DNA from 2 places in the Pseudoalteromonas sp. S3776 genome. Region 2 is predicted to be linked to the other one. Evidence: predicted binding sites of a transcription regulator. Region 2 holds the regulator's gene; the other holds the start of a gene.
The links. Region 2 encodes LexA, which represses DNA repair genes until DNA is damaged. Its sites were predicted from a motif close to TACTGTATNNNNATACAGTA; they were not measured.
Positions count from the first base shown of each region.

Region 1: the regulator LexA is predicted to act here: its motif matches at 3,717-3,736, upstream of CWC16_RS04615 (YebG family protein).

Region 1 covers NZ_PNCU01000007.1:169,319-175,478, reverse strand. The annotation lists gene CWC16_RS04640 (peroxiredoxin) at 120-725, opposite strand; gene fadR (fatty acid metabolism transcriptional regulator FadR) at 961-1,674, opposite strand; gene dsbB (disulfide bond formation protein DsbB) at 2,307-2,825, shown strand; gene CWC16_RS04625 (DUF6170 family protein) at 2,827-3,129, shown strand; gene CWC16_RS04620 (ComEA family DNA-binding protein) at 3,143-3,439, opposite strand; gene CWC16_RS04615 (YebG family protein) at 3,785-4,099, shown strand; gene CWC16_RS04610 (M23 family metallopeptidase) at 4,236-5,399, shown strand; gene CWC16_RS04605 (bactofilin family protein) at 5,389-5,880, shown strand; gene CWC16_RS04600 (hotdog fold domain-containing protein) at 6,154-6,160, opposite strand, start outside.
Region 2 covers NZ_PNCU01000014.1:32,727-38,886, forward strand. The annotation lists gene CWC16_RS06755 (hypothetical protein) at 1-284, opposite strand, end outside; gene CWC16_RS06760 (DUF7218 family protein) at 428-679, opposite strand; gene CWC16_RS06765 (hypothetical protein) at 911-1,291, shown strand; gene CWC16_RS06770 (PaaI family thioesterase) at 1,302-1,742, opposite strand; gene lexA (transcriptional repressor LexA) at 1,920-2,537, shown strand; gene coxB (cytochrome c oxidase subunit II) at 3,009-4,151, shown strand; gene ctaD (cytochrome c oxidase subunit I) at 4,151-5,743, shown strand; gene CWC16_RS06790 (cytochrome c oxidase assembly protein) at 5,743-6,160, shown strand, end outside.

The DNA of each region.
Region 1 (6,160 bases), on a different contig from region 2:
TGAACAAATTTCAATCCGCAAAGGTCAACACGCCCTAATATAGCCCATTATTAAATGGGCTATGCTAAAAACAAAAAAACCGCCAGTTGGCGGTTTTTTATTAAAAACGTAGGGCTAGATTATAGCTCGCCTTCGTTTTCAGATAGGAATTTAGCAACACCTTCAGGGCTTGCGTCCATACCTTTTTTACCTTCTTCCCAACCAGCTGGGCATACTTCGCCGTTTTCGCTGTGGAATGCTAGTGCGTCAACCATACGAATCATTTCGTCGATGTTACGGCCAAGTGGTAAGTCGTTCACTACTTGGTGACGTACGTTACCTTCTTCATCGATTAGGAAAGAGCCACGAAATGCAACGCCCGCTTCTGGGTGCTCAACGTCGTACGCTTTACAAATTTCGTGCTTAACGTCTGCAACTAGTGCGTATTTAACTTTACCAATACCGCCGTCTGCTACAGCAGTGTTACGCCATGCGTTGTGTGAGAACTGTGAATCGATAGAAACACCAATTACTTCTACGCCACGCTTTTGGAATTCTTCATAACGCTTATCAAATGCGATAAGTTCTGAAGGACATACAAACGTGAAATCTAGTGGGTAAAAGAAGATTACTGCTTTTTTACCTTTAATTGTTTCATGAAGGTTATAGCTATCTACAATTTCACCATTACCTAGAACAGCTGCAGCGGTAAAGTCTGGTGCCTGGCGGCCTACTAATACACCCATTTTATTCTCCAAATATTTTGAGTTTGTTGTCGATTGCATACGCAATGCTGATACTTATATGGGCGCTAAAAATAAAAAAACAATAGCGCCAACACATAATTACATGGCATTTTAAATTTAATAAGGAAAAAAGAACAATCGTATTTAGCGATGTATACAATCGAAAATACCGAACAGATATTAAAACTTTATTACGGCTATAAAAAAACCTGCATTTGCAGGTTTTAAAAAGTATTTAATCCATGATATCGGAAGGCATATCGCCCTTAATATTTTGCCAAATTTCACCCGTTTGATGGCCAAACTTACGCATCATCGAAATCGCACCATCGTGCTCACGTTTTTCAGCCAACACGGTTAGGTCTTTATAAAATTGGCGTGCTAACTGGCGAGTGCCTGCATCTGAAAAATAATGACAACCAATTTTAAAGTAAAACCCTCTAAAACCGTTAAGTATAAGTACGTAAATGCGGTTATTACCCGCAACAGCTAATTCGTGGTGAACTTTATAATCGTAATCAGCAAAAGCTTGTGCTGTGTCTTCGAGCTCATCGCTTTTAGATAAAATTTCAATAACACGCTCAGGGTTATATTTAATAGCAGCACGAGTATAAATGGCACTAATATTGGTGCGTGCAGATAGTAACTGATCTGTTAGCTCAGGCATTTTGTCTTCATCTAAACGCGCTAGAGTCTCAAGTATATTCAGCCCTGATGTTTCCCAAAAGTTATTTACTCTTGTAGGCTTACCGTGCTGAATCGTTAACCAACCGTCACGGGCTAAGCGTTGCAGTACTTCACGTAAGGTTGTTCTGGTTACACCAATTAACTCAGAAAGCTCACGCTCTGCAGGTAGAATTGAACCTGGAGGGAAATCGCCGTTCCAGATAGATTCAACTATATACTCTTCAGCAAATCCTGCTGGGCTTTTAGCTTTAAAAATTCTCATTCAATTCCCACTCGAATTAATCACAACACATCGTTTTATACGAATAACTGACAGATTGTACCAGATGAAATATAACTAACAAGTAAACTCGTTGATATAAGTGTCAACCATCAGCTGAAAATTTCGTAATAATAAATAGTAAAATTCAACATGCTTAAATTTGGCCAAATTTGCTATATAAATTTACCCTATTCATAGTAGGTACATTAAAGCGTGTTGATCTTTTTGAATTGAATTTGTTCAATCTAGGGGGGATTAAATCGCGCCGGGAGGTTTGTAACTTAGTGGGCACTATAACTGCTGCGTTACTCTCATCACTTGCATCTATGTAATACTATTACTGTATTACTTCACCATTACGTTACTACAAAAGCTCAAGTGCGCAACACCTTGTATGCAAGTACATTCAAGCATGCATACAACAGAGCATGTAAACTGTAACGTTTAAATAAGCCTTTTACTTTTATTTAATGTTTTATTTAGCAAAATAACCTTTATCTAAATAGAATGGCAATAACCTCTTATTAATTTCATCTTAAAAAATGCCCCTTCGGTAGCTTTTTTACCCTTTTTGTTGCTCGTTACTTTATCCTAGTACATAATTCAACGTCTTAATTCAATGCGGATTTTTTATGAACTGGCTAGCAAACCTCCCTACTAAACGCACTCCATGGCTACTATTTACAGGCATTGTATTTTTATTAGAAGTCACCGCACTGTTTTTTCAATATCAAATGGGCCTTGCACCATGCATTATGTGTATTTACCAGCGAACTGCGGTATTAGGGTTATTAGGGGCGGGTATTATTGGCGCAACTAAACCGCAGAGTAAACTAGTACGTACTATTGCTTATTTAGTGTGGGGTATATCAAGCGTATGGGGCTACTTTATTGCGCGGGAACACATAGAAATGCAAACAACCACCGATCCCTTTGCATTTAGCTGTGAATTTGAGCCTAACTTCCCAGCTTTTATGCCACTGCATGAATGGATCCCTAGTTTTTTTCAAGCCACTGGGGATTGCGGAAATATTGATTGGCAATTTGCAGGATTAAGTATGCCAGCGTGGATGGAAATTCTTTTTGCGTTATTTACTATCACGCTTTTTGTACTTGTTATCACTCGCTTACTTACTAAAAAGTCTATTTAATATGTTTACATTTTTTACCAGTCAGCTGCCTGAATTAAAGCACCTTAAAGTGAGACAGCGGCAAGCCGTTGTTGCGATTGCGCTAAGTATGCTCCCCGCAACCGATAGAGTGTTATTGAGAATAGTAAAGCTGCTATTGCTCAGCCCATTATTTTTATTATTTACTGTTTTTAAAGGATGGGAACTCATCCCCTTCTTAATTTTAGGTGGACTGTGTTACCCACTTTTAACAACACCGATTGAAATAAACTTTGCTAAAAAGTATTTAACAAAAGCACTTGAGCAATATTCACAGGGCGCTTAGCGCCCTGCCTAATCTATAGAGATACTTTTCCTTCTAATTTAGCTACCAACTTTTTGCCTATTCCTTTTACGTTAGCTAAATCACTTAGCTCAGTAAACTCACCATTTTCGGCTCTGTAATCAACAATAGCCTGCGCTTTTTTCTTACCAATACCGGGAAGCGTTGATAGCATTTCTGAATCGGCACTATTAATGTTAATCACTGGGGGCTGTTGCATTTCAGCCATAGGCTTATCAACCACAGGGTTAGCGTAGGTGAGCGCGCTAAAACCTAAAAAGCTAATAATAAGTAGCGTTAAAAGATTTTTCATTTGTTATTCCTTATTTTTGTTTATGCCAAAGCGTTATGGTTAGACGGCTAATTTGGCTTTAAGCATGGGCTTAATTTTTATTAGAGGAAATAATCTAAAATAAGGATCGACTTGCATCACTTATATTATTTCCAGTGCATAATCACCCAAATCCGAAAACCTAAAATGCAGCTGGTACAACAAAGTGATTATCTAAATAAAGTAAAGTTACGCTTTTTTGTCAAATTTATGACAATCTAAAATGTCGTGAATACTTGCAATTTATTTCGCAAACATTTACTGTATATAAAAACAGTGACCTACAAGTCAGTAACCACATTACCACGCAATCAAGCAGGAGAGATCATGGCTGTTGTTGTTAAATATGTTGTAGAACGAAACGGAGTTGAGCGAATGACGTTTACTACTAAAAAAGAAGCGGATGCCTATGACAAAATGCTCGATATAGCAGAATCGCTTGAAGTAATGCTGGAAAAAGTAGATGTGCCTTTAAGCGAGCAACAAGTAGAATCGCTCGCGCTTGAAATTGCAAAGAGTAAAGATGACTTTATGGCAGTGCTAAAAGGTGCAAAAGAGCCCTCAACAAAAGGCTCAGCTAAAGCTAAAAAAGCCGACAACGTAGCATCAATAAAAAATGATGATGAGCAACAAGCTAGCTAATTTGCGACAAATTATAAAAAGGGCTGCTATTAATAGCAGCCCTTTTTTATTAATTTTTGAACAGTTACAAATTTTTTCTGGCTTTTTAAACTGAAATTGATACATTAATCCGGTTAATAGCGAGTATTTATGTGTCATGTCAGTATTTATTAAGTCTTTCTACCAAAAAATTTTTCCAGCCCGTCAGTTACTTATTCGTCAAAATGGCGAAGTTAAGCATGTTGTTTTGGCGCCTTGGTTTCAGCTTTTTACAGTACTACTTATTTTAGGCACTATTATTTGGGTGGGTATTTCTAGTTTTCGTGTTTATAGCCAAACAAATAAAATAACACACATTGAACAAAGCCAAATTGATAAGCAACAAGTTTGGCAAAAACAGGTTCGTGAACAAAAGGCGCTGCACGCTAAGCAGTTAGAGCAACTTGCCGTCCTTGAGCAAAAGCAAGCGCTTTTACAAGGTATGATTGAATCTCTCCCCGCATCTATAAGCAAAGATACTATAAAACTAGAAGAGCAACTTGAATCGCCTATAAATGAAGACAAAGGCGAGTTTCATGAGCCGCTTGTTGATGAAGAACAAAAAAACAAACACGCAAACCTATTAACGCCAATAACTTTTGCTGCACGATATGAGCGCTTAAATAAACACTATGAGCATAATTTTGCGCGTATCGATGCACAAATAAATAAGCGCCATGATGCGATTTTAGCGATGTTAAAAGGGGCTGGGTTAGAATCCGCTCTTGAACAACATTTAGCGCTGGCCTCCCAAAACAGCGCACAAGGTGGGCCGTTAGATGTATTTGATGAAACTAAAATACCAAAGCCGTTTTTAGCCATTGTTGATAAGCTATTATTACTCAACAACCTTGAAAACTTTTTAACCGAGCTGCCTAACTCTCTGCCCTTACCTGCGGCTAAATACTATATTTCGAGCAACTTTGGTCTTCGAAAAGATCCAATGAACAACCGCCGAGCTTTTCACAAAGGTGTTGATTTAGCCGGCTGGCACAAAACCGAAATTTTTGCCCCTGCCGATGCTGTTGTGCTTCGCGCTGGCAGAAACGGCGGCTATGGTAACTTTATCGAGCTAGAGCATAAAAATGGCTTGATAACCCGTTTTGGCCACTTAAATAAGATTAAAGTGAAAAAAGGCCAAACAATCGCTAAAAATGAGGTAATTGGATTAATGGGTAGCACTGGCAGAAGTACCAGCACCCACTTACACTATGAAGTGTTACTCGATGGCAAACATGTCAATCCTCTAAAAATAACAAAGGCGCTTTCTCGTGTTCGGTAAAAAAAAGCAATCAAGTAGCCAGGCTACTTTAAAAAGAGTAAATCACACCCCTTCTATTATTTCTGAAGATGTGCGCTTAACTGGCACACTTACCAGCCAAGGCGAAGTACAGTTAGATGGCCGCATTGATGGCGATATAAAAGCAGAGCACTTGGTAATTGGCTCTACCGGCATTGTTGAAGGTGTGGTTGAGGCTAAAAGCGTCGTTGTAAAGGGCAAAATTATTGGCTCTCTTAACGCCAGTGAAGTGAATATTCAAAGCAGTGCTCACGTGCATGGCGATGTTTTTCACGACACCCTCAGTATTGACGCAGGAGCCATTATTGAAGGTAGCTTAAAACAACGCTTTGAAAAAGAAGAACCGGAACTTATTAGCGAAGAGTTAAAGCCCGCAAAAGAAGTAAAAACTTTGCTTGATGGGGCTGACAGCGACTTATCGTTTGTAAATAAACAAGCCGCTGATAAAGCTAAATCTAATTAGGGCGTGTTGACCTTTGGCGTTTGAATTTGCAGCAGTATGTTTGGTTTTTAGGCAAGGCAGAGCCTATGAAGTGTGGTTATTCCCCTCAAATAGGCGATAACGCAGCATAAATGCCAAACATGCACTGCCCTTTGGGTTCTGCCTAGGGGCGATAAACTCTTTGTTGCTCGGTTTTTACTTAGCCCACTAGGTTACAAACCTCGCGCCGCGATTTGAACGCCCCTAGATTGAACAAATTTCAATCCGCAAAGAACAACACGCCCTAAGCACTCATTACTTT
Region 2 (6,160 bases):
GTGCTGTTAATAACAGTAATAAGCGGGGTAGTTAAAAAGTGCTCAAATATTATTTGAGTGGGGTTAGCCACTTGTGACGTAATATTATCGAGTGATGTGGAGTAGTCTGCTTGTGTAAATGGGTTTGTAAGTGTGCGTTTTGCAAGGTGCTTACCATGTACGTATTCAAGTGGTATCGCGCTCATTACTAAGCCACCTAAAAGCCAAGCTAAAATTTGTAAGGCAAGTAAATAGCCTAGCCACTTATGAAGTTTTCGTGCGCGCTTAAAGAGTTGTTTTCTCATTTTGTGCTTCTTATTATTTTTAGCGTTAGTGTATTACAGCTGCCCATGCTTTTACTGCGACATTTTGTCGCAGTTATTCATAAGCTTACTCTAACTTTATAAAAATAATAAAAAGGAGCGATAAAAAATCAGTGAGGCTGCGTTTAATGCTCACGCAGGGCATCTATTAGCTCTTGTTTGCTCATTTTTGAGCGGCCACTAATGCCTACCTCTTTTGCTTGATCGTATAACTGTTTTTTAGTGCGCTTCTCATACTTTGAGGCTTTGCCGCCTTTAACTGCGGTTTTATGAGTATTACTATTAGCAATTCGCGCGGCTTTTTGTTTGCTCATGCCTTCATCGCGAAGTGCATCGTACTGTTCATCATTTTTAATTTGCGGACCATGATCTACCATTATTGTTCTCCTACAGCTTTTAATTACACAGTGTGTGTATAACTTTCATACATAAACGCTAAATTTGTGCTTAACTAGCCTAACCCGTTTAATAAGGCAAATTAGGTGCCAATGGCGTTTAAATAGGTATTTTCTATTAATAAAGCCATGTTTACCGCTTAGTTGATTTGGTATAAAAGTAAAACTGCGTTAAAGTTTGCGATGAAACTATAAGAGGGTAAAAAGCAGACAATGTCGGAAATTCAATTTTTAAATGTAGATCTAGAGCTTGAGTCTAAACATGATATTAGCGCCTTAGTGGCAGACTTAAAGAAAAACGCGACGGTTTTGCATTATGACAAAGACGAATATCGTCAACTTGCGCGTATTGAAGCCTCAGGTGAAATATCAACACCAGATAAAGCGATTAACCATTTGTGCGAGCTTATTGAGTCGTGTTCACGTAATGCGCTTAAACAATGGCTCAGCTGCTCGCGAAGAACGTTTGATATTGGCTTTGAATCGGGCACGTCGCCTAAATGTTTTAACCAAGCCTTACATGCAGACACACTGCTACGTATATCTGCGATTGGTGCAGGTATGGAAATTACTATTTATCCTATCGAAAAATAACAATAAGTAATTATCTGCGCTCTACAACTGCTGCGGTCATTTTTGATACGCAGCACAGCTCATTGCGGCTATTTGTTATTTTTATTTCCCACACAGAACTACGCTTACCAATATGAAAAGCCCTAGCGGTTGCAGTTAAAGTACCATTGCGAGATGCTTTTAAATGGCTTGCGCTAATTTCCTGCCCTACACAATAAAACTTTGTAAAATCGACAACAAAATTAGCAGCATAGCTTGCTACTGTTTCGGCAAGTACTACATTTGCACCACCATGTACCATCCCCATAGGGTTATGATGCTCAGGAATTGCTGGCATTGTGGCAACTAGGTAATCGTCACCAATTTCTGTGACTTCAATACCCATGGTTTTCATTAATGTGCCTTGGCCGTCAATGCCTTCCTCTAACTGTTTGCAAAGCTCTAAAGTGATGGGTTGGTGCCAAATACTCATAATTACTCCTTTATGTTGAAAGCAAATTTATAGCATTTTAAATACTGAACGTCTGTAATTACCTAAAATATATCCAAGTGCGGTGTGTTTAGCTATTTTAAAGCGCAATTTAAATTTGCGATTTTTATTTAACTGTATATACTCACAGTTAAATGTACTGTATGGAAAACCAGTTGTATGCGACCATTAACTAAACGCCAAGCTCAAATACTCGAACTAATAAAAGTTTTTATTAAAGACACTGGTATGCCTCCTACACGTGCCGAAATTGCGCAAACACTAGGTTTTAAAAGTGCTAATGCCGCAGAAGAGCACTTAAAAGCGCTTGCCAAAAAAGGTGTTATTAAAATGAAGCCAGGCGCAAGCCGTGGTATTCAATTGGTTGAAGAAGAAGAGCCAGAGCAACTAGGTCTGCCATTAATAGGTCGAGTTGCAGCGGGTTCGCCTATTTTGGCGCAAGAACATGTTGAGAGCCACTGCAAAATAGACCCACTTATGTTTAAACCTGCCGCTGACTTTTTACTGCGTGTTAACGGTATGAGTATGAAAGATATAGGCATTATGGACGGCGACTTACTTGCTGTACACCGTACTCAAACAGCTGAAAACGGCCAAGTTGTGGTTGCGCGGGTAGATGAAGACGTAACCGTAAAGCGCCTCGAAAAAGCAGGCCGAAAAGTATTATTACACGCCGAAAACGAAGAGTTTACGCCTATAGAGGTAGACCTTGAAAACGAATCTTTTAATATTGAAGGTTTAGCTGTTGGCGTAATAAGAAATGCCGACTGGATGTAATTTTTAACTATTTTTAAGTAACTTTTTATAAATGCGCACTTTTAAGTGTGCATTTTTGTTTTAAGAAAGACCTTCCGCTACCTCAAAGCGCCCTAAAATTATTTAGCCTGTAAACTTTTTTGCACTCGCACTTAACTCCTCTTTTATATGATGCACCCCTAGTTTTACTCGCTATTTAGCAACTAACTTGTGTTTAAGCTGGCGTAATTAAAGCTTATTTTAAAATACAACTTGTTTGTTTTTTATACTAAAACTTGCTTGTTGTACGTTTTTTAGCTAATCATTAATGTGCTGGGCTAACAATAACTCACAGCTTTTTGGTTTTGAGAACACACAAATACACATTCATTGTTGACGCAGCTATACCAATCAAAACAAATTAGGTTGGTTAAATAATAAAAATAACGAATTGGCGTTTAAGCCGTATGCCTCTTCGCTTTGCATTCGCAATAGCATCAAAGGAGCCGTCACATGGGTAAACTGACCTCTGCCTTGTGGCTTGTATTGATTATGTTCCCGCAGCAAGTGCTGGCTAATAGCCAATACAATATGCGCAAGGGCGTAACCGATATAAGTAATAATGTATATCAGCTACACATGACAATATTTTTAATATGTTGTGTGATTGGGGTGATAGTGTTCGCAATTATGTTTTGGGCACTAATTCATCACCGTAAATCTAAAGGGGCAGTTCCTGCCCAATTTCATGAAAGTACCAAAGTAGAAATTCTTTGGACTGCCATTCCGTTTGTTATTTTAATTGCCATGGCAATCCCTGCCACTAAAACCTTGATTGCAATGGAAGATGCCAGTAAGGCCGACTTAACCATTAAAATCACTGGATCACAGTGGAAGTGGCATTATGAATATATGGGCGAAGACGTGGAGTTTTATTCTATTTTGTCTACCCCTCAAGACGAAATAGCCAACCTTGCTAATAAAAACCCTAATTACTTACTTGAGGTTGATAAACCTTTAGTACTGCCAATTAATCAAAAGGTGCGTTTTTTAATGACCTCTGATGATGTTATTCACTCTTGGTGGGTACCTGATTTTGCCGTTAAAAAAGATGCCAACCCGGGGTTTATTAATGAAACGTGGACCAACATCAACGAAGAGGGTATTTACCGTGGCCAGTGCGCCGAACTGTGCGGTAAAGATCATGGTTTTATGCCCGTGGTAGTTGAAGCTAAGTCACAAGAGGATTTTAACGCGTGGCTTGCAGATGCTAAGCAAGCTAAGCAGAAAGCGGCATTAGCCGATGCAGCCCTACTTGAGAAAACGATTCCTAAAGAAGAGTTAATGACGCTAGGTGAGCAAGTGTATATGGCAAGTTGCGCTGCGTGTCATCAGCCAACAGGTATGGGGTTACCGGGTGTGTTTCCAGCGCTTAAAGGCAGCCCCATTGTGCTTGGTGATATAAAAGATCATATAGATATTGTAATTCATGGCCGTCCTGGCACCGCAATGCAGGCATTTGCAAAGCAGTTATCTATAAAGCAACTTGCGGCAGTAATTACCTACAAACGCAATGCGTGGGGTAACGATACGGGTGATGTTATCCAACCTAGTGAAATTCAGGCAGCACTTGATGCTGATGGGGAGGCGAACTAATGAGTAGCATAGTAGAACAACCACACGCCAATGACGCTCACCACGGCCACCATCCAGCCAAAGGTTTTAAACGCTGGTTATATACAACAAACCATAAAGATATTGGCAGCATGTACTTAATTTTTTCGCTGGCGATGTTTTTAATTGGTGGTGCAATGGCTATGGTTATTCGGGCTGAGTTATTTCAGCCAGGATTACAATTGGTAGATCCTCACTTTTTTAACCAAATGACCACAGTACACGGCTTAATTATGGTGTTTGGTGCTGTAATGCCAGCCTTTACGGGGCTTGCTAACTGGATGGTACCGCTCATGATTGGTGCGCCAGATATGGCACTGCCCAGAATGAACAATTGGAGCTTTTGGATTTTACCCTTCGCTTTTTTAATTTTATTGGCATCGTTATTAATGCCTGGAGGCGGCCCCGCATTTGGCTGGACGTTCTATGCGCCGCTTTCTACAACGTACAGTAACGATAACACCGCAATGTTTGTGTTTGCAGTGCACATTATGGGGATTAGCTCAATTATGGGCGCAATAAACGTGATTGTGACCATTGTTAACTTACGTGCCCCAGGCATGACATGGATGAAGCTACCATTATTTGTTTGGACATGGCTAATAACCGCATTTTTATTAATTGCTGTTATGCCTGTATTGGCCGGAGCGGTTACTATGGTGTTGACCGATAAATACTTTGGAACCAGCTTTTTTGATGCAGCAGGTGGCGGCGATCCGGTAATGTTTCAGCACATATTTTGGTTTTTTGGCCATCCCGAAGTGTACATCATGATTTTACCCGCCTTTGGTATTATTTCGACTATCGTGCCTACGTTCTCTCGTAAAAAACTATTTGGTTATGCCTCCATGGTATACGCCACTTCTTCTATCGCATTACTAAGCTTTATAGTGTGGGCGCATCATATGTTTACGACCGGTATGCCCGTTGCTGGCGAGCTATTTTTTATGTACGCGACCATGCTCATATCGGTACCTACAGGGGTAAAAGTTTTTAACTGGGTGGCCACTATGTGGCGAGGTTCAATAAGTTTTGAAGTACCCATGCTATTTAGTATTGCTTTTATTGTGCTGTTTACCTTAGGGGGCTTTTCGGGCTTGATGTTGGCTATAACACCAGCTGATTTTCAGTATCACGATACTTACTTTGTGGTGGCGCACTTTCATTACGTGTTAGTTACGGGAGCAATATTTTCTATTATGGCAGGGGCTTATTATTGGCTGCCTAAATGGACGGGCAATATGTACAACATTGCCTTGGCTAAGTGGCATTTTTGGTTATCGTTGGTAAGCGTTAATGTGCTGTTTTTCCCTATGCATTTTGTAGGGTTGGCAGGTATGCCGCGCCGCATTCCCGATTACGCTCTGCAGTTTGCTGATTTTAACGCGATTATAAGCATAGGTGGGTTTGCCTTTGGTTTATCGCAGTTACTCTTTGTGGCTGTGGTAATTAAATGTGCTCGAGGGGGCGATAAAGTCCCTGCAAAAGTATGGGATGGTGCTGAAGGTTTAGAGTGGGAAGTAGACTCTCCTGCGCCGTATCATACTTTTTCTACACCGCCGGAAATTAAATAATGACACACGCACCGCTATTAAAGCGCCTAATTCTTATTTGTATAGGTATGTTTGCTTTTGCATTTGCCTTAGTGCCCTTATATGACGTGTTTTGCGACATAACTGGGCTTAATGGCAAGCCGTCGCTTGAGCAAGCTGAACAAAGTACACAAATCACTGAAAACCGAGAAATAGGTGTGAGCTTTACAACCCATGCGCAAAGTGGTGCGCCGTTTATTGTTAAATCTAAAGAATACAGTGTTGATGTGAAACCGGGTGCTATGCGTGAGGTAATGTTTAGCGCAAAAAACACCAGTGATATCGATAAAGTAATGCAAGCGGTACCTTCTGTATCGCCCGGAAAGGCAGCCAAGTACTTACATAAAATAGCGTGCTTTTGCTTTGATAAACAACCCCTTAAAGCGGGTGAAGAACTTG